3 regions of the Staphylococcus sp. Ze2 genome follow, and region 1 is predicted to be linked to each of the others. Evidence: riboswitches for the same ligand, from Rfam matches in the RefSeq annotation. Region 1 holds a riboswitch; each other region holds the start of a gene.
The links. A riboswitch is a leader RNA that binds a small molecule or an ion and turns the genes downstream of it on or off. The one in region 1 is predicted to bind thiamine pyrophosphate.

Region 1 (7,496 bases):
TGCCTATGAAGCGGTCGACAAAATAGAAAGCGATGGTCTTTTCTATCGTAAAGATATTAGTAATAAAGCAATAAAATAGTTAAAAGTTTATCATGAAATTAAAAAGCGATTGGACAAAGTGGTTTAAATTTTGTCCAATCGCTTTTCTTTTTGGATAATATGTCTACTTAAAAAGTGGTTAATCCTTTTAATAAATATCTGTTACACGTATATCTTCAATGCCAGTAATGGGAATGTATTGAGCTAATAAATAAGCACTTAATAACATGATACCCATTACTAAAATTAATAGAAAATCTTTATACGAGAAAGGCGCATAATAATAATATGTTCTTGGACCATCTTTAAATCCATTTTTTTCCATTGCTACAGATAGCTGATGTGCTTTACGAATATTTTGGCTTAACAAAGGAATTAATAAATGTTTTAATTTTTTAAAGCCACGATAATTTTGTGCGTTAATTAACTGATAACGCATTTTTAATGATTTTCTAAGTTGTATTAATGAAATGAACATAAGTGGAACCATACGAATTGCTGCCATAAAGGCATAAGCAACTTTAGGTTTTACTTTTAAGTGTTGCATTAAACTGTAAAAAACTAAAACAATCTGAGAAGTGAAAGCAATTAAAACCCCGAAAAATGAGATGGTAGTCGTACGCATGGCTAAATGTAAGCCACGATATAAACTCTCTGAAGTAATATGGATAAAACCAAATTGGAATAGTGTGTGCGTACCATCACCATAAAAAATCATAAACAACGCAGATATGAGGCTGAATAGCATTGTTAAAATAACAAAAGTTAAAGTGATTTTTAATTGCAAACCATTAAAAGCCAACAAAAATAGTAGCATCAAGCATACAATGTAGAGCATGAAATCAAATTGATGAACAAATATAACAAAGAAAAATAAAATAATAGCGATTGCTAACTTAGTAATTATATTTACATCATCTACAAAAGTATAATGTTTCTTCCAAATATCAAACATAAGAATCACCGGCCATTTCTTCTATGACGTGATGTGATAAATGTAGTCTTCGTGTTGGATAACGAGATATAATTTCTGAATCGTGTGTAACCATAACAATAGTCTGACCACTTGCTACACGTTGTTGAAATAATTTTATTAAATTAAATGTATTATGACTATCGAGGCCGAATGTAGGCTCATCAAGTAATATGAAATCAGATGATGAACTTAGTGCGATTGCAACACTTAAACGTCTTTTTTGACCTATTGAAAGTTCATAAGGATGTTGAGACTTTACTGATAACAAGTTAAGCGTTTCTAACATCGCTTCAGTCTGCGTCTCAGCTTCTTGTTTAGAATTAAATTTATTTCTATATTGAATATAAATTTCATCATAAACGGAGGAGGTAATGAATTGTAACTCTGGATTTTGATAAACTAAATACATATATTTAGCGGCTACTTTAATTTTATTGAAAGGCCGATGATTCACTAACATACGTCCTTCATATTTAATTAATTGCATCATTGATTCGAGTAATGATGTTTTTCCAGAGCCATTTGCGCCTGTAATTGTAATCCATTCTCCAGTACCTACATTTAATTGAGATATATTAACAAGATTTCGCTTACCACGTTTTATAGTTACATTATCAAATTCAAGGTCTAAGTTTGAGCTACCACTATTGAAATGCATAGTTGGTGGGGCATATTGCCATGCGTTCGGGTGCCAAACACCATATTCTGTTAACAAATCTTCATGTTCATTCAAGATTTCCTCGGGCGTGTTATCGGCAATGATGTCACCCTCATAATTTAATAAGATGACACGATCCATATGTTGCCATATATGATTCACTTTGTGTTCGACAATAATAACTGTTTGATCTTGCCACAGGGCTTTGATTTTACCCCATAATTCTGCAGTAGATTCAACATCTAACATTGCGGTAGGTTCATCTAAAAATAAGGTGTTCGATTGTTGTAATATCGTTTCGGCAATTGCTAGTTTCTGCTTCATACCACCGCTTAGCTGATTAATGTATTGGTTTTTATCAACTTTTAAATCGACGGCTTTTAATGCGTTATCTATACGTTCATCCATTTCGTGGCGAGGAATTTGTTGATTTTCTAAAACAAAAGCTAATTCTTCGTCAACTTTAGGCATACAAAATTGACTATCTGGATCTTGGAATATAACACTACTAGAATCATCGATAATCAATTCATCATATTTGATAGGTAAATCAATAAGGTTTGGTACAATGCCACTTAATACATTTAACAAAGTGCTTTTGCCAGAACCTGATGGACCTAGTAAAAGTACTTTTTCGTTTTCGTTGATTTGAAGTGATAAATTATCAAATATCTTTCTCTTACCGTTTGGATATTTTAATCGTAAATTTTTTGTAGCTATCAACGTGATTGCTCCTTATAAATTATCATAGTCACTTGCTGAAGCAGGTCTAAACAATTTGGTTACGCCCGTTTGATCCAATGCTTTTACAATATAGTAGGAAATTAGGCCGGCAACGACGATACCACTTATAAGTCTGAAGCCAATATATAACGTTAGATTCCAACCTGCAATTTCACCTAAATAACCATAAGCAAAGTCTAAAGGTAATGTTGAAATAGAAGCTAAGAGTCCAGCGAGCATTGCAATCATTGCTGAACGAGATTTATATTTGAAAATAGCAAATACAATTTCACAGGCTACACCTTGTAATAAGGCATAGACCATAGTTGCTATATCAAAACGGCCCATGACAATAGTTTCACCGGCACCAGCAGCAAATTCAGCTAAAATTGCAATACCAGCTTTAGGAATAATTAGGTATGCAACGATAGCAGCCATGAACCAAGCACCATATGTTAATTCTTCAAAATGTAATCCTGTAACTTGTAACGCTTTATACACAAAATTCCATATGTTGTAAATAACTGCAAAAACAACAGCAATTAATACAGTCACTAGAATTTCTGAAAGCTTTAATCCTTTTGACATTAAAACGCCTCCTAATATAAAAAACGCACAACCTTCTAGAAAGTTGCGCGTTAAAATATAGGCATACAAATACCTGAAAATAGGTGATTAGTACACTTTCCTACGCTAGTTTCATCTAGATCAGGTTCAAAGGGTTTGAGGGTATACCTCATCTCAGTCACAAAACACCCCTAGTGCGAATGATAATTTTAAATTTAACTATAATGTATGACTTTTGTGGGATAATGTCAAGACTGTCCATTAAATTTAATATATAATGTATGTACTTTACTGCCATTAGAGCTAATAATTCTATCATTTAATCAAGGTGCTCATATAAGACGAAGATGAGCTATTATATTAATACACATCTTATCGCATTGCATTTTAATATATAATGTTTTCATCTAGAAATATTGTTTTAAAGCATATCATATCTATACTAATGAAATGACATTGAAAAATCACATAAGAAGGTGAGGGTAGAGCATAATTATGCTCTACCCTCACTTGTCGAATTTACATTTATATTTTAAAGCACGTGATACTTATATTATTGAAACATTTAGTCTAATGAATCTTGTACATTCTTTTTAGTTTCTTCTGTACTATCATCAGCTTTTTCTTTCTTATCTTTTAATTTATCTTCCGCTTCTTTTGCTTGTTCTGCGGCTTTTTTGTTTAATTCTTCTTTACTCATAGATTAAACACTCCTTTTAAACTATATGGCTTGTATAATATATACATACCACAACATAAAAAAATCAAACAAAACTAGTGATTTAAATTTTAGTCTTAGTTATAATCAATTTATTGTTTAAATGTATGATATAAGTGGAAAGTTGACTATACATCGATTTATATCATACTATGGACGTATTTATTAAATTCTTAAAGACAAGAACTAAATGTTAATATATAATAACTTTTGAGGTGAATGGTATGTCTTTTTTGAAGAAACACGCTGAGATATTGTATAGTTATATTATAGGCATCGTTTCGCTTTTCACAGGTCTCATCATTTTAATTAATTTACCTTTAATTGATAAATTAAATAACAAGGGTAAAATTGACTTACATATTCATAATGTATGGGATTTTATAAACGCATTCTTTGGTGAAATAATTAGAGTAATAAGCAATTATATTGGGAATTTCCCAGTAATTAGTGCCATTATAATCATTTTATTCGGTATTGGTGTTATTTTGCTTGGTTTCACTCTATTTAGAACAACAAGATACGACTATGATATTTCAATATTCTTTTTAGTTGTTGGTATATTGTTCTTTATTATCACGTTAATATTAATGACTCAAGTTTATAGCTTCTTTGCTATTATTTTCGTAATACCATTTGTAATTCACATTGGTTACATCGTTTATAAGGATGAGTTAAATACAGATCATAGAAAATACCATTATCTTTGGATTATTTTCAGTTATGGTATTAGTTATTTACTCACGCAAATTGTGCTATACGGAAGAATTGATAGTGATGAAATTATACCGATTGATATTTTAAGTGTGAACACATTTTTCATAATCATGTGGTTACTAGGTCAAATGTCAATTTGGAACTTTTTATTCTTAAGAAGATCCCTTCCACTAACTAAGCAAGAACTTGGTGAAGAAGAACCGGAATTATCTAGAACAAGTAAAGGCACAGTAACAAATCAAACGAAAGAAACGTGGAAAAACATACAAGATAAAACGACAGAATTTACTAGGAAGACACGTAGAAGTGTAGATATTCAAAAAGCAAGAGATAAAAAAGATAAATTCATTACGAAGTGGAAAGAAAAAATTGATATTCAAGAGGATGATATTCCTAATTGGATGAAAATACCAAAATGGGTAAAATCAGCGTATGTAGAATTATTTTGTGGCGCAGTCCTATTGTTTTTTACTTTAATTGAATTTAACAATAGAAATTCATTGTTTGTGTCTGGCAATTGGGAGATTTCTCAAACACAATACGTAATTGAGTGGATAACATTGCTGCTGTTAATGTTTATCATCATTATTTATATATTAACGACATTAACAAATTTCTTGAAAGATAGATTTTACTATTTACAACTATTCATGGTCAGTTTATTATTTTTCAAATTACTAACTGAATTTGTGAATATTATGGTACATGGCTTATTACTATCAATTTTCATAACACCAATATTACTAATTATGTTAATTGCTATTGTAGTAGCTTTTGTAATGAAATTACGTGAACCAAGTAAATATTAATGCACTAGGACATTGAAGCAGATAAGACGAAGCGTTAAATCTTATTGAATAAATAAGATGATATCGACTGACTCTGGTAATAGTGACTATTAAAGAATCAAGTTTGTGACAAATGAGCATACTTTTCAATTTTAGTCAGATTTTTCCAATATAATCTTTAAAAGGCTGAGACATATATTAGTTGTCTCGGCCTTTAATATTTACTAACAATAATGTAGTTATTTAAAGATAATTGATGTTACCATAAGGTTGAGATGATAGAATAAGTAAGCGAAGAAAAATTATAAATATAAAAAGCAGAAAGGCTGACATAATTTTATGAAAACTGCCACATTAAATAGAGGTAAAGAAACAAAGTATTTAAATGAATATCCACTTATAGATGAAGATGATATTTACTCACATGACCATTTAAAAGAAGGAGATTTATTTTATTTAGTTAATAATCAGGAACAATATATTGCTACTGCATATGTTGGTAAACAACATAAAGGAATCGGATGGGTTTTAAGTTATGATAAAAATGAAGTGATTAACACGCAATTTTTTGAAAGACTATTTGAAACAGCAAAATCTGAAAGAACGTATTTTTATAATATCGACGGAACAAACGCTTTTAGAGTCTTTAATGGTGAAGGAGATGGCGTTGGCGGTCTGACAATAGACAACTACGATGGACATTTCTTAATTCAATGGTATTCAAAAGGGATTTATAAATTCCGTTATAATGTACTGTCAGCCTTAAAAGCGGTCTTTCCTTACACTTCAGTATATGAAAAAATGCGTTTTAAAGATGCAGAAATCGAAGGTGGCTTTGTTGATGGTGAAGCACCAGAATTTCCAATTGTAATTGAAGAGAACTTTACTTTTTATAATGTACACTTAGACGATGGGCCGATGACTGGCATCTTTTTAGATCAGAAAGAAGTACGTAAAAAATTAAAAGACCAATACGCAGAAAATAAAGAAATATTAAATGTTTTTAGTTATACGGGTGCATTTTCAGTCGTTGCAGCAGAAAAAGCTGAAATGACAACAAGTGTAGATTTAGCAAACCGTTCTCGTGCGTTAACTGAAGAAAACTTAGGGTTAAATAGTATCGATCCTAAATCGCAATATATTTATGTAATGGATACATTTGATTTTTATAATTATGCACGTCGTCATGATTTATTTTATGACACAATTGTTATAGATCCTCCAAGTTTTTCTAGAAATAAGAAAAAAACGTTTTCTGTACAAAAAGATTACGATAAATTAATTTTAGGTGCGCTAGATATACTTGGACCAGACGGCACGTTATTATTGTGTACAAATAATAGTGCATTTTCATTAAAAGCATTTAAAAATGTAGTGAATACAACATTAAAAGCTGAAAATGTAGATTATGAAATTGTTGATGTAATGGGCTTGCCTAAAGACTTTAAAACACATCCTCATTATAAACCTTCTAAATATTTAAAAGCTATTTTTGTAAAAATAAAGTAAAACTTTGAAAAAAGGGTATTATTTTTAATGTGAATGAATTTACTTAAGGAGTGAACGAGATGAGCTTTAAAAATAAAATAACAAATAAATTTACAAATAAAGTAGGCAATAAAGTATTAAAAATTGAAGATATTAAACAAAAAAGTAGTATACCTACAACTAATATTGAAATTGAGGAACGCCGTGAAAGAGCACAAGCACTTGTTAGAAAAAAATCAGTTTTATCTTCGAGTGTGAGTATTGTACCAATTCCAGGTTTAGACTTTGGTGTAGATATTAAACTCATGAGAGATATAATTGAAGATGTAAACAAGATTTATGGTCTTGACCATAAACAAGTTAATAATATGGGAGACGATATGAAAGAACGTGTTTTTGCAGCGGCTGCCATTCAAGGAAGTCAATTTATAGGTAAAAAAGTATCTAATGCAATATTGAAAGTAGTTATTCGAGATGTAGCAAAACGAGTAGCGGCTAAACAAACTAAATGGTTTCCTATTCTTGGCCAAGCAATCTCTGCTTCAATAAGCTATTACTTCATGAAGAAAATAGGGGAAGAACACATTCAAAAATGTGAAAAAGTTGTGAAAACACTTGTTTAGAACTATAGCGTTTTCACAAAATGATTAAAATTCGTTGAATATTGTCATATCATGGGTGCAACGAATTGAATTTATATGTATAATTTGGTAATGTTATTATATAAAACTATGCTAGGTTTTATAATAAACTAACGATTCTAACTATACGAAGGAGATATCATATTATGGAACAAAAATCATATGTAATTATTGACGAAAC
Region 2 (7,496 bases), 1.1 Mb from region 1:
AATGATTTGCACGAGTTGGGCAGAAGCTGTTTGAATTGATTTAGGTGAGGTCACAGTTGCATTGCCAATTTGAAAACCATGCTTGAGCATACTTTCTGCATCTATTAAGCAACAATTAGTAAGCGGCTGAAAAGGATGGTAATCTAAATCATGAAAATGTATGTCTCCTTCTTTATGAGCTGTTGCAACATGCTCTGGTAATAAATAATTTAGCGCATATGATTTAGATACTACACCGGCTGTTAAATCTCTCATTGTCGAAAATGTGGCACTATCCTTGTTGGCATTTTCATTTATCACTGTAGGATCTTTAGTTATTAAATTCTTTAAATCTTGTTCGAGTTTATTCATTTTATCCCCTCATTCCTATATATTGTGTCTTATTACAATTTACAACACAATATATAGTGTTTCAATGAATGACCTAGCCGTTCACAAATTCGTAAAAACATTTCGAAGTTTTCGTGAACTTTAATTGCGTTTTCAAAATATCTATATTAATAACCTAAAAATGTAGAAAACACTGCTACACAATAGTTAATCATCCTATTGCCTAGTCAGTGTTTTAAATCACTTTATATTCAACTCAAACTCTTTGCAATTACTCTATAAATGTTCTTAGCTTCTGCCTCATTTTCAACACCATAGATATTCATTCTCCCATCTTTGAACAAGGTGATTTCATGAGATCCATACGCCAATAGTTTCACAAAATCATTAGATTTTTTTACAGTTACAGGTAAATAATCAGTATGGTTAAAAATGTCGGCATTAAAGCGTAACAAGAACATGTCTCCGCATTGTTTCTCTATCTTGGCGTCATATTTATCGTTTAATAATGCATATTCATGTTTCTCACAAACATTACAATCACTTTGTTTTAAAGCACTAATATCCATAGATTTATACTGCATATTAAAGCAATCTATAGTTATAAGTTTTTTTGAAAATGCTTCGCCAGAGACCCACCTCATTAGCTCGGAAACTTGCATACTAGCTACTTGATAAATCACTGGTGGCAGCACACCATTTATTGCACAACTTTCACCAGTACTGGGCATTGTTTCAAGAAGACATTTCAAACATGGTCCTTGATCATCGATACCATAAACAGTACCTTTACTACCAACTGCAGCACCGTAAATCCAAGGTATGTTTTGCTTGTTACAAGATTCATTTATTAAATACCTTATTTTAAAATGGTCCATACCATCTATAACAATATGCGGATGATATGTTGTTAATAAATTTTCAATGTTTAAATTGGTTATTTCACGATTAATTGCTGTTACTTCTACGTTACTATTGATTTGATTCAACTTATGTTTTAAAGCTTCAACTTTAGGCAGCATTTTTTCTGCATCTAACTCATCATATAACGCCTGTCTATGTAAATTAGATAATTCAACAATATCCATATCGATTATAGTAAGTGAGCCTACTCCCATCCTTACTAACATTTCTGCGCTGTGACTACCAAGTGCACCGGCACCCATAATCATGACGTGAGTTTTTTGAAGTTGGCTTTGACCATGCTCACCAAACTGATGATATCTTACTTGTCGATTATAGCGTTCTATCATAAGAACCCAATACCTTCAGTTGGGCTCGATGCTTGTGCTGTATACTTCACAGGTATTCTTCCTGCTTCATAACTCAATCTTCCAGCACTAATCCCTTTATTCATTGCTTCTGCCATTTTCACAGGATCCGCTGCACTTGATATTGCCGTATTAAGTAAAATACCATCAGCACCTAATTCCATCGCATGACAAGCATCCTTAGGCGAACCAATACCTGCGTCTACGATTACTGGTACATTAACGCGTTCAATAATATAGCGCAAATTTAATGGGTTATTGATTCCTCTTCCCGTGCCAATAGGAGAGGCAAGCGGCATAATTGCATGAACACCTAATTCTTCTAAGCGTTTCGCTAACACAACATCATTGGATATATATGGACAGACTGTATAACCTTTTTCCAACAATACTTTGCATGCTTCATATGTTTCTAATGGGTCTGGCAGTAACGTTTCGTCATCACCAATAACTTCTACCTTAATCATGTCACAAACGCCTGCGTGATCAGCAATTTCTGCTATACGGACTGCTTCTTTAGCTGTCTTAGCCCCTGCAGTGTTTGGAAACGTGATGAATTTCGATAGATCAACTTTTGCTAATGGATTAGGTAAATCTTTGTCATATAAATTCATACGTCTCACTGCAAAAGTTAATACTTCTGTTTCTGATGCTTCAATAGCCTGAGTTTGTACCTTTTCGTTTTCAAATTTTCCTGTACCTAATAATAATCTTGAATTTAATGTAAAGTTGCCTATTTTAAACATATTAACCGCCTCCTACAAATTCTAATAATTCTAAGTTATCTTCATCATTGACTATTCGAGATGTAAATTGTTCTCTCTTAATTAATGTTTCATTGTGCTCTACAATAATGCGTGTTTCATCCAATCCTAATGATTGAATTACTTCTTGTATATTAATTGGCTGTTCAAAGTTAAATACGTCACCATTAATCTTACATTTCATTTATTTCACCTCTGCTAATCTAAAATCATATAATTGTTTTGGCCTATGCCCATTGATAATCCACTGACTTATCAGCTCACCGATTAAAGGTGAAAGTAAAATTCCATTGCGATAATGGCCAGCAATGACAAATAAGTCTTTATTCACTTCATCCATAATAGGATGTTCATTTTGACAATAAGGGCGTATGCCTGACCATTGGTTTATAATTTTCCAATTTTTTAAATCAGGTATATAACGCAAAGCTTGTGACTTAAGCCATGATTTTCCTGAATTAGACACCCCAACTGAGTAGTCATCAAAGTAACTTGTTGCACCGATTAAGTATCTATTCTTTAATTTAGGAACGACGTAACAACCATTTGTCAGGAACATGGTCACATCCAAATTTAAATTAGGTTGTTCTACTAATAGTACTTCTCCTTTTACACCACTAACCGCTTCACAAGGTAAATATTGTTGTAAAAGTCTGCTTGTCCAAGCGCCACCCGTGACAATTAACTTTTCAGTATAATAAGTTTCACTTTGTGTATCCACACGGTAGCCGCCTTTTATAGCTTCAACATGGGTTACAGTTGTTTGGTATATCCTATCTATATGTCGATGTGATAGTGATTTCAATAACGCTTTGGTGTAGTGATTTGCATTGATTTGATGATCTTCAGGCATATAAAGACCCTTTGTATGCTTTGAAGTAATCGCTCCTTTGGACATGTGCTGAACATCAGTCGAGCTAAGACGTTCTACAGATGTAAAATGTTGTCTTAAAAATTGATATTGCTGTTCAATCTTTTTATTCTCATAATGATTAGCAGCCAATTTTATTAACCCACTATTTAAATACTCAATATCCACGCCAACCTCTTCCAACAAACTATCTCTCAGAGGTTCAAACATCTTTTGAGAAGTTGTTGCTAAACTAAACAGAGCACTGTTTTCGGTGAATTCATTTTGTGCGCCTAACATTCCACCCGCTTTATAAGATGCATGCTTACCTGCTTCATCTCTATCTATCACAGCTATATTCGCAAAAGACTGACTTAACCCACGTGCGATTGACATGCCCATGACTCCTGATCCAATAATAATGACATCATACATGTCCATCCCACACTTCCTTCATATTCATGAGTTTTTGTTTCGAATATTGATTAAAAATAGAAATACCGGCTATTCCTGAAAATCCACTAGGTAAGGAGGGCATAGTATGTTGATTAATACCTCCAATTGCAATAATCGGAATATCAATTTGTAACGCTCCTTCAACCTCCGACTTTGCTCTAGGTGTCTGCTGAGGTTTAGAAGGTGTCTCAAATACGTGTCCAAACAACACAAAGTCTATCCCTAAATACTTAGCATTAGCAACACCATCTTTATGATGCGTAGACATACTCACTTGTATATCGGGATAATTAGCTTGTACCTCCTCAATATGAGGGTCATTTTCTCTAAAATGAATTGCCGACAAGTCACATTGTATGATTACGTTGATATCGCTATGAATAATAATCTTATCCTTAGAAAATCCATTTTTTATTATTTCATGAACCCACTGAATTACTTCTTCAGTAGTCATTGGAGTTCTAATTAATAAATAATCTATAACTCCTTCGATTTCACAGTAATGCTTAATATGTGATTCAGATAAATCTTGATATGGTGTAATAGCAACAAACAATATAATCACTCCAAATAAAAAAACGTTATTTTTCCTGGTGGAAAAATAACGTTATATGATTACTTCTATCATAGAAAACGCCACTTTCCTACGCCAGTGCGAACTGGATCAGGTTCTAGGAATCCCTCAGTTATTACTTCGGTCTCAGCCTTTATCAAAGGCACTTCCAGTGGTTTCTATCTATTAAATTTTCAAATTAAATATTCATTTCACACGTTTTAGCGATTACTTACAATCTAACTTATAATGATTCACATTTCAAGTCTCACTTTGACATTCGTACCACATGTACCTAATATCAGCTAGCATAAGTATGTATTGTCTTACTTATAAAGACAACTCTAACAAACGTGCTGTTATAGGTCGGGTCTGACGATAGACTTCTTGATATACTTCAAAATATTTAACATAGCGTTCATGATGGGCTTTATTTGGATAAAAGGTTCTATCATAGATAATAAATTGATCAACTATCTTTTCTACGCTTTTATACCAATTCAATCCTATAATAGCTAGCATCGCAGCCCCCATGCAAGGCCCTTCTTCATATTTTAATTTACTGACTTTCGTATTAAAAATATCAGCTTGTAATTGTAACCAAAAATCATTTTTCGCACCACCACCGATTGATGTAATATGCGTTATGTCCTTCCCCTTTTCACGTAGATGTACCAATGTTTCATACAATGAGTATGTAATACCTTCAATTACTGATCTGGCTATATCTGCATTTGTATGTAACGTACTTAACCCAATAAAGCTACCTCTAATTTGCGAATCGCCATGTGGTGTACGCTCACCTGAGAGATATGGTGCAAATAACAAACCTTCACTGCCAATTGTAGATTCACTTGCTAAGCTTAAAATTTGATTGAAAGTTAAATTAGGGAACACATGATTTTTTAACCAATTCAAACTATCTCCAGCAGCAAGCGTCACACCCATTACATATGATTTATTCTCTACAACATGATTGAAATAGTGTAAATTATGGTGATACGCCTTCCCTTCATCTGCTTCACAAGTTAATAACGTGCCAGACGTACCAATACTACATAATGTATCATTGGATTTGATAACACCCGCACCAAGTGCGCCACATGCATTATCACCACCACCCGCAAAAACCGCTACATACTCTTTTAATCCTAATGATTTAGCTAAGCTACTTTCTAAATATCCAATAAAATCTCCAGATGATACGAGTGTTGGATAAATATCACCGATACCAAATTTTGAACCAATTGTCTTCGACCAATTTTTTTGTTTTGGATCTAGTAATAGTGTGCTTGAAGCATCTGAATATTCCATATTTATTTTGCCAGTTAGCCTAAACTGCACATAATCTTTTGGTAATAAGAATGTTGCTATTTTGTTCCAATTGTTAGGTTCATTATCTTTTATCCACAGTAATTTCGTTAGTGTAAAACCTTCTAACACTGGATTTGATAACACATAATTACCAAAGTGCTGTTCTATTGTTGCACATTGACGTGTAGATCGAGTATCATTCCATAAAATCGCATTTCGAATCGGCTTATTATCGCTATCTAATGCCACTAAACTATGCATTTGACCAGATAATGATAAGCCACGAATAAAGATATCATTCAACGAATCGTTACTTAATATTTGTCTAATACATGATTTTGTTGCTTCAAACCATTCGTCTGGTTGTTGCTCATTGTATCCGGATTGAAGTTGTATAATATCAAGCTCTTCGCTAACCTTAGCTAGAACTTCTCCTTCTTTATTTACGGAAATAACTTTAACTGAACTTGTTCCTACATCTATCCCTAACACTGCTTCATTCAATATCATCGATTCCTTTTGTTAGATTTTAAATATTCAACAACTGTATCATATTGAAATAACTTTCAAAATTCCAATAATATGATATTACAATGAATCTGAAGTTAGAATAATATTTTTGATATATAAATGACGATGACTACGGTTATTGCGCTCAGTAATGTTGATAAAAAGACTAATTCTGCTGCAAGCTCAGGATAGTTATCATATTCCTGGGCAATAACTGAACTGTTAACAGACGTAGGCATGGCTGAAGTAATAAATAACGCTTGTGCTATGATACCTTCAAGCCCCATCAGTTTGATAATTACAAGGGCTATTACCGGTCCAACAATCAGCCTAACAAATATAAACACATATGAACTTGACCATTTAAAACTAAATTTAATATTAGCAATTTGAGCACCTAATAATATTAAAGCAATTGCAATCATTGCATCTGCAATATAGTTTGCGGGCGTCCATATAAACTTAGGTATGGTAACGTTACCATAATTTAAAATAATGGCGAATATCAAAGCATATAAAACAGGCATCTTAAAGTAACCCAACATTGCCTTGATTTTCCCAATATGTACAGCTTGTATTGAAAATATGCCATATGAAAAAGTAAATATATTTTGCAAGGAAAGTACAATGACTTGAACAGACATAGCTAAAGGATCTCCTTTAAATACTAAATCATTTACTGGAACACCGTAATTGCCTGAATTAAAGAATAATATGCTATTCGTTAAAGTTGTCGCTTCACCTTTATCCTTTGTACCAAAATATGTCAATAACTTACCAATACCGTAAAGAATAATTATGTATATGATAAAGAATAATACGATATACAATAATAATTTGATTTCAAAATTTGTCTTATAAAATTTCACAAATATGAATCCAGGAACAAATATGTATATGTTTAATTTTGCTAATGTTTTTAAATCTAATGAAAACTTTTTCTGCAATATATATCCTATTATAATCATAATAAAAATAGGCAACAATACAGTCTCTAAAATAATCAACATTTCGTGCATTTTAATTTTGCCCCCTTTGCCTAATTCCACTAACTTTTTTATACTTATGAAATAATGAGAAATTTACATAAGTACCCCCTTTGAAAAAATCAATCACACATATTTTATGCTAAAACTCTCTGCATATGAGCTATCGAAGCAATTTCTTTTATATAATGCAAAATCTGAATATGCCCCAAAGACTGTTAAGCTTTGTTTCACGTTAAACAACTTGTCTCTGTATTAGTAAATCCAATTTTGCTTATTAATTTATATTAATAAACTTATTTTTTCTTCCCTTTTTTCTTGTTGTTTTTCTTTTCTTCTAAAATTGACATCACTATGAAGCCGACAAGTAATATGGGTGTAAGAACTGCAACCATTATTAACATTTATTTCACCTCATTATTTGGTATTTTTGAAAATAAATTTTAAGAATAGATAACAAAT
Region 3 (7,496 bases), 150 kb from region 1:
GAAGAAATGGATCAAGAAGTGAAAGACCGTTTTAAAGAGACTTTCCATGCTGTACAAGGCCATTTTGCTGAAGTGTTTAAATCACTATTTGGTGGCGGACAAGCAGAATTACGTTTAACGGATGACGATTACTTATCAGCAGGCGTAGATATTATTGTTCAACCTCCAGGCAAAAAACTACAACACTTATCTTTATTAAGTGGTGGAGAACGTGCACTCAGTGCTATTGCTCTATTATTTGCAATATTAAAAGTAAGGTCAGCACCATTTGTTATATTAGACGAAGTAGAAGCTGCATTGGACGAAGCAAATGTTATTAGATATGCACAATATCTTAAAGCTTTATCAGACCAAACACAATTTATTGTGATTACTCACCGCAAGGGCACGATGGAATTTTCAGACCGATTATATGGTGTAACGATGCAAGAATCTGGTGTATCCAAATTAGTGAGTGTGAATTTAAATACAATTGATGAAGTTATTAAGGAGGAACAAGCATGAGCTTTTTCAAACGATTAAAGGATAAATTTTCTAGTAACTCAGAAGAACCAAAGCAACAAGAAGATCTAGAACAATTATCTGAGGACTCTCAAAAAGAGATAGATGAGTCCCAAGATGAACAACCAGCCAAAAAGCCAAAAAAATTAAAAGAAGCAGATTTTGATGATGATGGCCTAATATCTATAGAAGACTTTGAAGAAATTGAAGCACAGCAATTAGGTGCGAAATTTAGAGCAGGATTAGAGAAATCTCGTGAAAACTTCCAAGCTCAACTTAACAATTTAATTGCACGTTATCGTAAAGTTGATGAAGAATTCTTCGAAGCTTTAGAAGAAATGCTTATTACGGCTGACGTTGGATTTAACACGGTAATGCAATTAGTTGAAGAATTGCGTGAAGAAGCACAACGTCGTAATATTTCAGAAACAGAAGATTTACGAGAAGTTATTGTAGAAAAAATAGTGGAAATTTATCATCAAGATGATGATAATTCAGAAGTAATGAATATAGAAAATGAAGGACTTAATGTCATTTTAATGGTAGGTGTCAATGGTGTTGGTAAAACAACAACAATCGGTAAATTAGCCCACCGTTATCAAGCAGAAGGTAAGAAAGTAATGTTAGCTGCAGGAGATACATTCAGAGCGGGTGCGATTCAACAACTTAAAGTTTGGGGAGAACGTGTTGGAGTTGAAGTAATGAGTCAGAGCGAAGGTTCAGACCCAGCTGCAGTAATGTATGATGCAATAAATGCTGCGAAAAGTAAGGATGTAGATATTCTTATTTGTGATACAGCAGGGCGTTTACAAAACAAATCTAATTTAATGAATGAATTAGAAAAAGTGAAGCGTGTCATAGGACGTGCTGTCCCAGAAGCACCTCATGAAGTATTACTATGCTTAGATGCAACTACAGGTCAAAACGCATTGTCACAAGCGAAATCATTTAAAGAAGTTACTAACGTGACGGGTATTGTACTTACGAAATTAGATGGTACTGCCAAAGGTGGTATCGTGTTAGCAATACGTAATGAACTACACATACCAGTAAAATATGTAGGTTTAGGTGAAAAATTAGATGATTTACAACCATTTAATCCAGAAAGTTATGTTTATGGACTATTTGCTGATATGATTGAACAAAATGTAGATGAAAATGAAGCGCCAAATAAAAACGCGGAAGAAATTGATGGTCACTCAGATGAGTCAAAATGATTTAATTAAAACGATTCGTATGAACTACTTGTTTGACTTTTATCAAGCGTTACTCACTCAAAAGCAAAGAAACTATTTAGAGTTATTCTATTTACAGGACTATTCTTTAAGCGAGATAGCTGATACATTTGATGTGAGTCGACAAGCAGTGTATGATAACATAAGAAGAACTGGCGATTTAGTTGAAGATTATGAAACGAAATTAGGTTTATACCGTAATTTTGAACAAAGACAAAAATTATATGAACAAATTAAGCAGCATGTTAATGAACCAGAAAAAATAAAGCAATACATTCAAGCACTAGAAGATTTAGACTAGAGAACACAAAGGAGGTATTTGATATGGCATTTGAAGGATTGTCCGATCGTTTGCAAGGAACGATGCAAAAAATCCGTGGTAAAGGTAAAGTCACAGAAGCGGATATTAAATTGATGATGCGCGAAGTTAGATTAGCATTATTAGAAGCAGACGTTAACTTTAAAGTCGTTAAAGATTTTATCAAAACTGTATCAGATAGAGCACTAGGTTCAGATGTAATGAAATCATTAACACCTGGACAACAAGTAATTAAAATAGTGCAAGAAGAACTGACTCAATTAATGGGTGGGGAAAATTCAACCATTACAATGGCTAATAAACCACCAACAGTAGTAATGATGGTTGGTTTACAAGGTGCAGGTAAAACAACAACTGCAGGTAAATTAGCGTTGCTAATGCGTAAAAAGTATAATAAAAAACCGCTGCTTGTTGCAGCAGATATATACCGTCCAGCCGCAATTGATCAATTACAAACTGTAGGTAAACAAATTGATATACCAGTATACAGTGAAGGTGATCAAGTAAAGCCACAACAAATAGTTGAAAATGCTATTAATCATGCTAAAGATGAACATTTAGATTTTGTAATTATTGATACAGCAGGCCGCTTACATGTCGATGAGGCCTTAATGGAAGAATTGACAGACGTTAAAGAAATTACAAAACCAGATGAGATCATGCTTGTTGTTGATGCGATGACAGGTCAAGACGCTGTTAATGTAGCACAATCATTCGATGAACAGCTTGACGTTTCAGGCGTAACACTGACGAAACTAGATGGAGATACCCGTGGTGGTGCTGCATTATCCATTAGATCCGTAACTCAAAAACCAATTAAATTTGTAGGTATGAGTGAAAAACTCGATGGTCTAGAACCATTCCATCCTGAACGTATGGCATCACGTATCCTTGGTATGGGAGATGTATTAAGTTTAATTGAAAAAGCGCAACAAGATGTTGATGAAGATAAAGCGAAAGATTTAGAGAAAAAAATGCGTACTTCATCGTTTACATTAGAAGATTTCTTAGAACAATTAGACCAAGTTAAAAATCTAGGACCGCTTGATGATATTATGAAAATGATACCAGGTATGAACAAGATGAAAGGCATGGATAAATTGAATATGAACGAAAAACAAATCGATCATATTAAGGCGATTATTCAGTCTATGACACCAAGCGAACGTAATGAACCAGAGAAGTTAAATGTATCTCGTAAAAAACGTATCGCTAAAGGTTCTGGCCGTTCAGTTCAAGAAATAAATAGACTAATGAAACAATTTAACGACATGAAGAAAATGATGAAACAATTTTCTGGTGGCGGAAAAGGCAAAAAAGGTAAGCGTAAGCAAATGGAAAATATGATGAATGGTATGAATTTACCATTTTAAAGTATGTTTCTTAAAAAGTTTAATCTAACAATAATTCAAAAAGTAGTAATCCACATCGAAAGCGTGGATTACTACTTTTTTTGTATTGGTTTTAGAGCGTAGACAAACTTTAGCAGAACTATCAACTAAAGTTTGTTTATATTCTTATAGCTATTTTTTCATAATAGGAACGGTCTTTCAGATTAAAGTTGGTTCTATTATCAATTGATTTATTCAAAACAATCTCACATAACCACTGTTTAATTTATATGTACTATCATCTTTATACTATTATTTTAGTAGTGATTTGGCATGACTCTTAAGGGGAGAATACAGGCTAAGGCAGTGTCTGTGGTAAGCGTGCACAAAAAGCTGCTTACAAAGTTGAAGGATTTGTCGATGATATGAAACCACTTATATTTCGGCGATTTTGCTTATAACAAACGTTTTGAAAAGAATACTCCAATAAAAATAAATTATTAATGAATACCTATGTTTTCCCTAAATGTTTTGCCTTCGTATTCAGTTCGGTATAAACCACGCTTTTGTAATTCAGGTACGATATCATCGACGAAATCTTGTAAACTATTTGGGAACACTGGAGGCATTAAGTTAAAACCATCTGCAACCCCCTCATCGAACCAGCGTTCCATTTCATCCACGATGTCCTCTGGTGTACCGATAAGTGTTAAATGTCCACCACCTGCGCTTAAATAGCCTAGTAATTCTCGTAATGTTGGATTTTTATCTTTGATAATTTCTAACACAGTTTGATAGCGTCCTTTAGGACCATTAAAAGATTCTGCGGGTGGTAATGATGGAACAAGTTCATCTAAATCCCAATTATGACAATCTTGGCGAATAAAAAACTCTAGTTGATTTAAAGCTGTATCAACTTCTAAAGATTCATCAAGTTGTTGTTTCTTTGCATATGCTTCTTCATATGATCGTCCAACATATGTTACTAAACCAGGGAATACTTTCAAAGTATTTTCTGGCTTTCCCTGTTGTTTTAATTTTTGATTTAATTTCTTTTTAAAATTGTTTGCTTGATCAAAATTCCAAGCGACAGCATAGACTGCGTCTGCGTATTTAGTTGCCAATTCGATACCAGGATCCGATGCACCGGCTTGCATTGCAATTGGTTTTCCTTGAGGGCTACTTGGTGTTGTTAGTGGTCCTTGAACATTGAAATGTGCACCTTGGTGATTGATAGGGGCGATTGCAGAATTATTAATTAAACTATTTTCTTCTTTATTATGTAAAAAGTCATCAACACTCCAAGATTCAAGTAATTGATTCATCACTTGAGCGAATTCATCTGCTTTTTTGTAGCGTTCTTCATGTTCAGGTAAATGATCCATACCATGGTTTGCAGCTTCTAAATCTGTCATCGAAGTTACCAAATTCCAACCAGCGCGACCTTGACTAATGTGATCGATGCTCAGTAGTTGTCTAGCGGCTGTAAAAGGGTTAGAAAATGTACTAGATATTGTAGCAACTAGTCCAACGTGTTGAGTAACTTGCGATAATGCTGTTAAATTAACTAAAGGATCGAACCAAAATGCTGGCATATCACTTTTAGATGTGGCAGGAAACGATTGATTGTCAGCGAAAAATACAGCATCAAATAACCCTTGTTCTGCAATTATTGCTAACGATTGATAATATGTAATATCACCAATACGTTCAACGCTTGAATTAGGCATGCGCCATGCAGCTTGATGATGACCACATCCATAGATGAGTACACCGATGTTTAGATGTTTTGTTTGTGTCATAAATAACTCAGTCCTCCTTATTAATTCATTGTTAAGCCGCCGTCGACTGTAAAATTCTGCCCTGTGATGCCATCAGATTGATCCGATACGAGATATGCAACCATATTAGCTACATCTTGTGGTACGGTAACTTTTTTGAGTGGTGTTGTTTGAGCAATTAAATCAAAGACCTCAGTTGTTGTAGTTGCACTTGCATCCGTTGTTTTTAACAAACCACCAGATACTATGTTTGATGTGATACCATATTGTCCTAATTCTGCAGCTAAATTACGTGAAAATCCGATCAATCCAGCTTTAGCTGTTGTATATTCATGATAAGGGACGACAGGATTTTGAAATAGATTAGTACCAATTGAGATGATGTTACCTTTTTGTCTTTGGATGAATTGAGGTATAACGCTTTGACATATATTGAAAGCTGATTTTAATGTACCATCAATTTGTTGCTGATAATCTTCCCATGACAAATCGGCAAATGCTTTTTGTTGAACAGGATCAAATTTAAATCCAACTAGTGCATTATTAATTACAACATCTATCTGGCCAAAATATTGTGTAGCTTCATCAACTAACCTGTCAATTTCATTTCGTTGTGTCACATCTGCTTGTAAAGCAATTGCTTGTCGAGTTCCTATTTCATCAACAAGTTTTTGTGCAGCGGCTTCACTTTTATGATAGTTTATAACAACGTTATGGCCATGCTGAGCTAGTGTTTTTACTATGGTTGCACCTAATCCACGACTACTGCCAGTTACTATTACGTTTTTGTTCATTATATACACTCCTTAATTTTCCATAAAAAAAATACACAACCCTTCAGAAAGAAAGTTGTGTATTAGAAATATCAACATATATGTAGTGATTCAAAAAGTTTTTGAAATATGCTAGACTTCACACTTTCCTCCGCTAGTTCAAACTAGATCAGGTTCAAAGGGTTTGAGTCAGACTCATCTCAGTTAGAAACACCCCTAGTGCATTCGTTATTTAATTTAATTTCAATGTATATTTTTTAGTGAATAATGTCAAGTTTAGGATAATTTAAAATTTTATACGATATCATTTTGAGTTGGAGAAAAGAAATTTGTAGAATATTGAAATTGGTAAAGAAGAAACTCTTTACAAAGTTGGGGATTACTGTTATTATTATTTCTTGTAGAAAATAAAAACTATGAAAATTAAAGGAGCGAATATAAATGGCAGTTAAATTACGTTTAACACGTTTAGGTTCAAAAAGAAATCCATTCTATCGTATCGTAGCAGCTGATGCTCGTGCACCACGTGACGGTCGTAATATCGAACAAATCGGTACTTACAACCCTAACAATGTAAATGCACCTGAAGTTAAAATCGACGAAGAATTAGCACTTAAATGGTTAAAAGATGGTGCGAAACCAACTGATACAGTTCATAACATTTTATCAAGAGAAGGTATCTTGAAAAAATTTGATGACCAAAAATAATTTTTAACCTAATATACATTGTGTATATTTCTAAGAGTACCTCCAGAGGTGCTCTTTTTTTATTGAAAAATATCAAATATAGTTGAACAAAAATAAAAAATGAAGTCATATTATAGAAGCTTTATTTTTTATATGTAATGAGACACAGTGATTGAACTTACGTGTTATAATAGGCTAATAAAATAGCGAATATACATAAACAAATATGAATGAAATAGCCAAATTATTATGGAGGAACATATATGAAAGTTGAAGTAGGGAAGATTGTAAATACACATGGGATTAAAGGAGAAATTAAGGTGAAATCTAATTCGGATTTTACTGATATACGTTTTCAGCCAGGGGAAACCGTTGAGATAGAGCGTAAAGACAAAGAATCATTAACATTTACGATTGCCTCGTACAGAATGCATAAAGGACTGCATATGTTAACATTTGAAGGAATTAATAATATTAACGATATTGAGCATCTAAAAGGAGAAACGTTAGTTCAAGAACGTGACCATGAGGAAATTGAATTAGGAGAACATGAATATTATTATTCAGATATTATTGGTTGTACGGTCTTTGATGAAGAAGATAGTCCAATTGGTCGTGTTATAGAAATTTTTGAAACAGGAGCCAATGATGTTTGGGTTGTTAAAGGAGATAAAGAATATTTAATACCTTATATTGCAGACGTAGTTAAAGAAATTGATGTCGAAGGTAGACGTATTCAAATCTCCCCAATGGAAGGATTGTTAGATTAATGAAGATTGATTATTTAACTCTATTTCCAGACATGTTTAATGGCGTGTTAAATCATTCTATACTGAAGCGTGCTCAAGAAAAAGATGTGTTACAAGTCA

Region 2: it holds a riboswitch for thiamine pyrophosphate, as region 1 does, so the genes downstream of both, ACM591_RS02000 (thiamine phosphate synthase) here and ACM591_RS10275 (ECF transporter S component) in region 1, are expected to answer to the same signal.
Region 3: it holds a riboswitch for thiamine pyrophosphate, as region 1 does, so the genes downstream of both, ACM591_RS09545 (3-oxoacyl-ACP reductase) here and ACM591_RS10275 (ECF transporter S component) in region 1, are expected to answer to the same signal.

What each region holds. Positions count from the first base shown of each region.
Region 1 is NZ_CP183486.1:2,180,588-2,188,083, reverse strand. It holds gene purD (phosphoribosylamine--glycine ligase) at 1-79, shown strand, start outside; gene ACM591_RS10285 (energy-coupling factor transporter transmembrane component T family protein) at 188-994, opposite strand; gene ACM591_RS10280 (ABC transporter ATP-binding protein) at 987-2,396, opposite strand; gene ACM591_RS10275 (ECF transporter S component) at 2,409-2,984, opposite strand; TPP riboswitch at 3,065-3,166, opposite strand; gene graF (glycopeptide resistance-associated protein GraF) at 3,529-3,663, opposite strand; gene auxA (lipoteichoic acid stability factor AuxA) at 3,906-5,207, shown strand; gene ACM591_RS10260 (class I SAM-dependent rRNA methyltransferase) at 5,526-6,695, shown strand; gene ACM591_RS10255 (hypothetical protein) at 6,755-7,297, shown strand; gene ACM591_RS10250 (phosphocarrier protein HPr) at 7,462-7,496, shown strand, end outside.
Region 2 is NZ_CP183486.1:476,070-483,565, reverse strand. It holds gene nrdD (anaerobic ribonucleoside-triphosphate reductase) at 1-351, opposite strand, end outside; gene ACM591_RS02020 (ThiF family adenylyltransferase) at 582-1,580, opposite strand; gene ACM591_RS02015 (thiazole synthase) at 1,580-2,347, opposite strand; gene thiS (sulfur carrier protein ThiS) at 2,349-2,549, opposite strand; gene ACM591_RS02005 (NAD(P)/FAD-dependent oxidoreductase) at 2,550-3,656, opposite strand; gene ACM591_RS02000 (thiamine phosphate synthase) at 3,643-4,236, opposite strand; TPP riboswitch at 4,296-4,405, opposite strand; gene xylB (xylulokinase) at 4,555-6,042, opposite strand; gene ACM591_RS01990 (AEC family transporter) at 6,144-7,067, opposite strand.
Region 3 is NZ_CP183486.1:2,028,595-2,036,090, reverse strand. It holds gene smc (chromosome segregation protein SMC) at 1-504, shown strand, start outside; gene ftsY (signal recognition particle-docking protein FtsY) at 501-1,718, shown strand; gene ACM591_RS09560 (putative DNA-binding protein) at 1,705-2,037, shown strand; gene ffh (signal recognition particle protein) at 2,061-3,428, shown strand; gene ACM591_RS09550 (LLM class flavin-dependent oxidoreductase) at 3,887-5,188, opposite strand; gene ACM591_RS09545 (3-oxoacyl-ACP reductase) at 5,209-5,961, opposite strand; TPP riboswitch at 6,070-6,168, opposite strand; gene rpsP (30S ribosomal protein S16) at 6,382-6,648, shown strand; gene rimM (ribosome maturation factor RimM) at 6,891-7,397, shown strand; gene trmD (tRNA (guanosine(37)-N1)-methyltransferase TrmD) at 7,397-7,496, shown strand, end outside.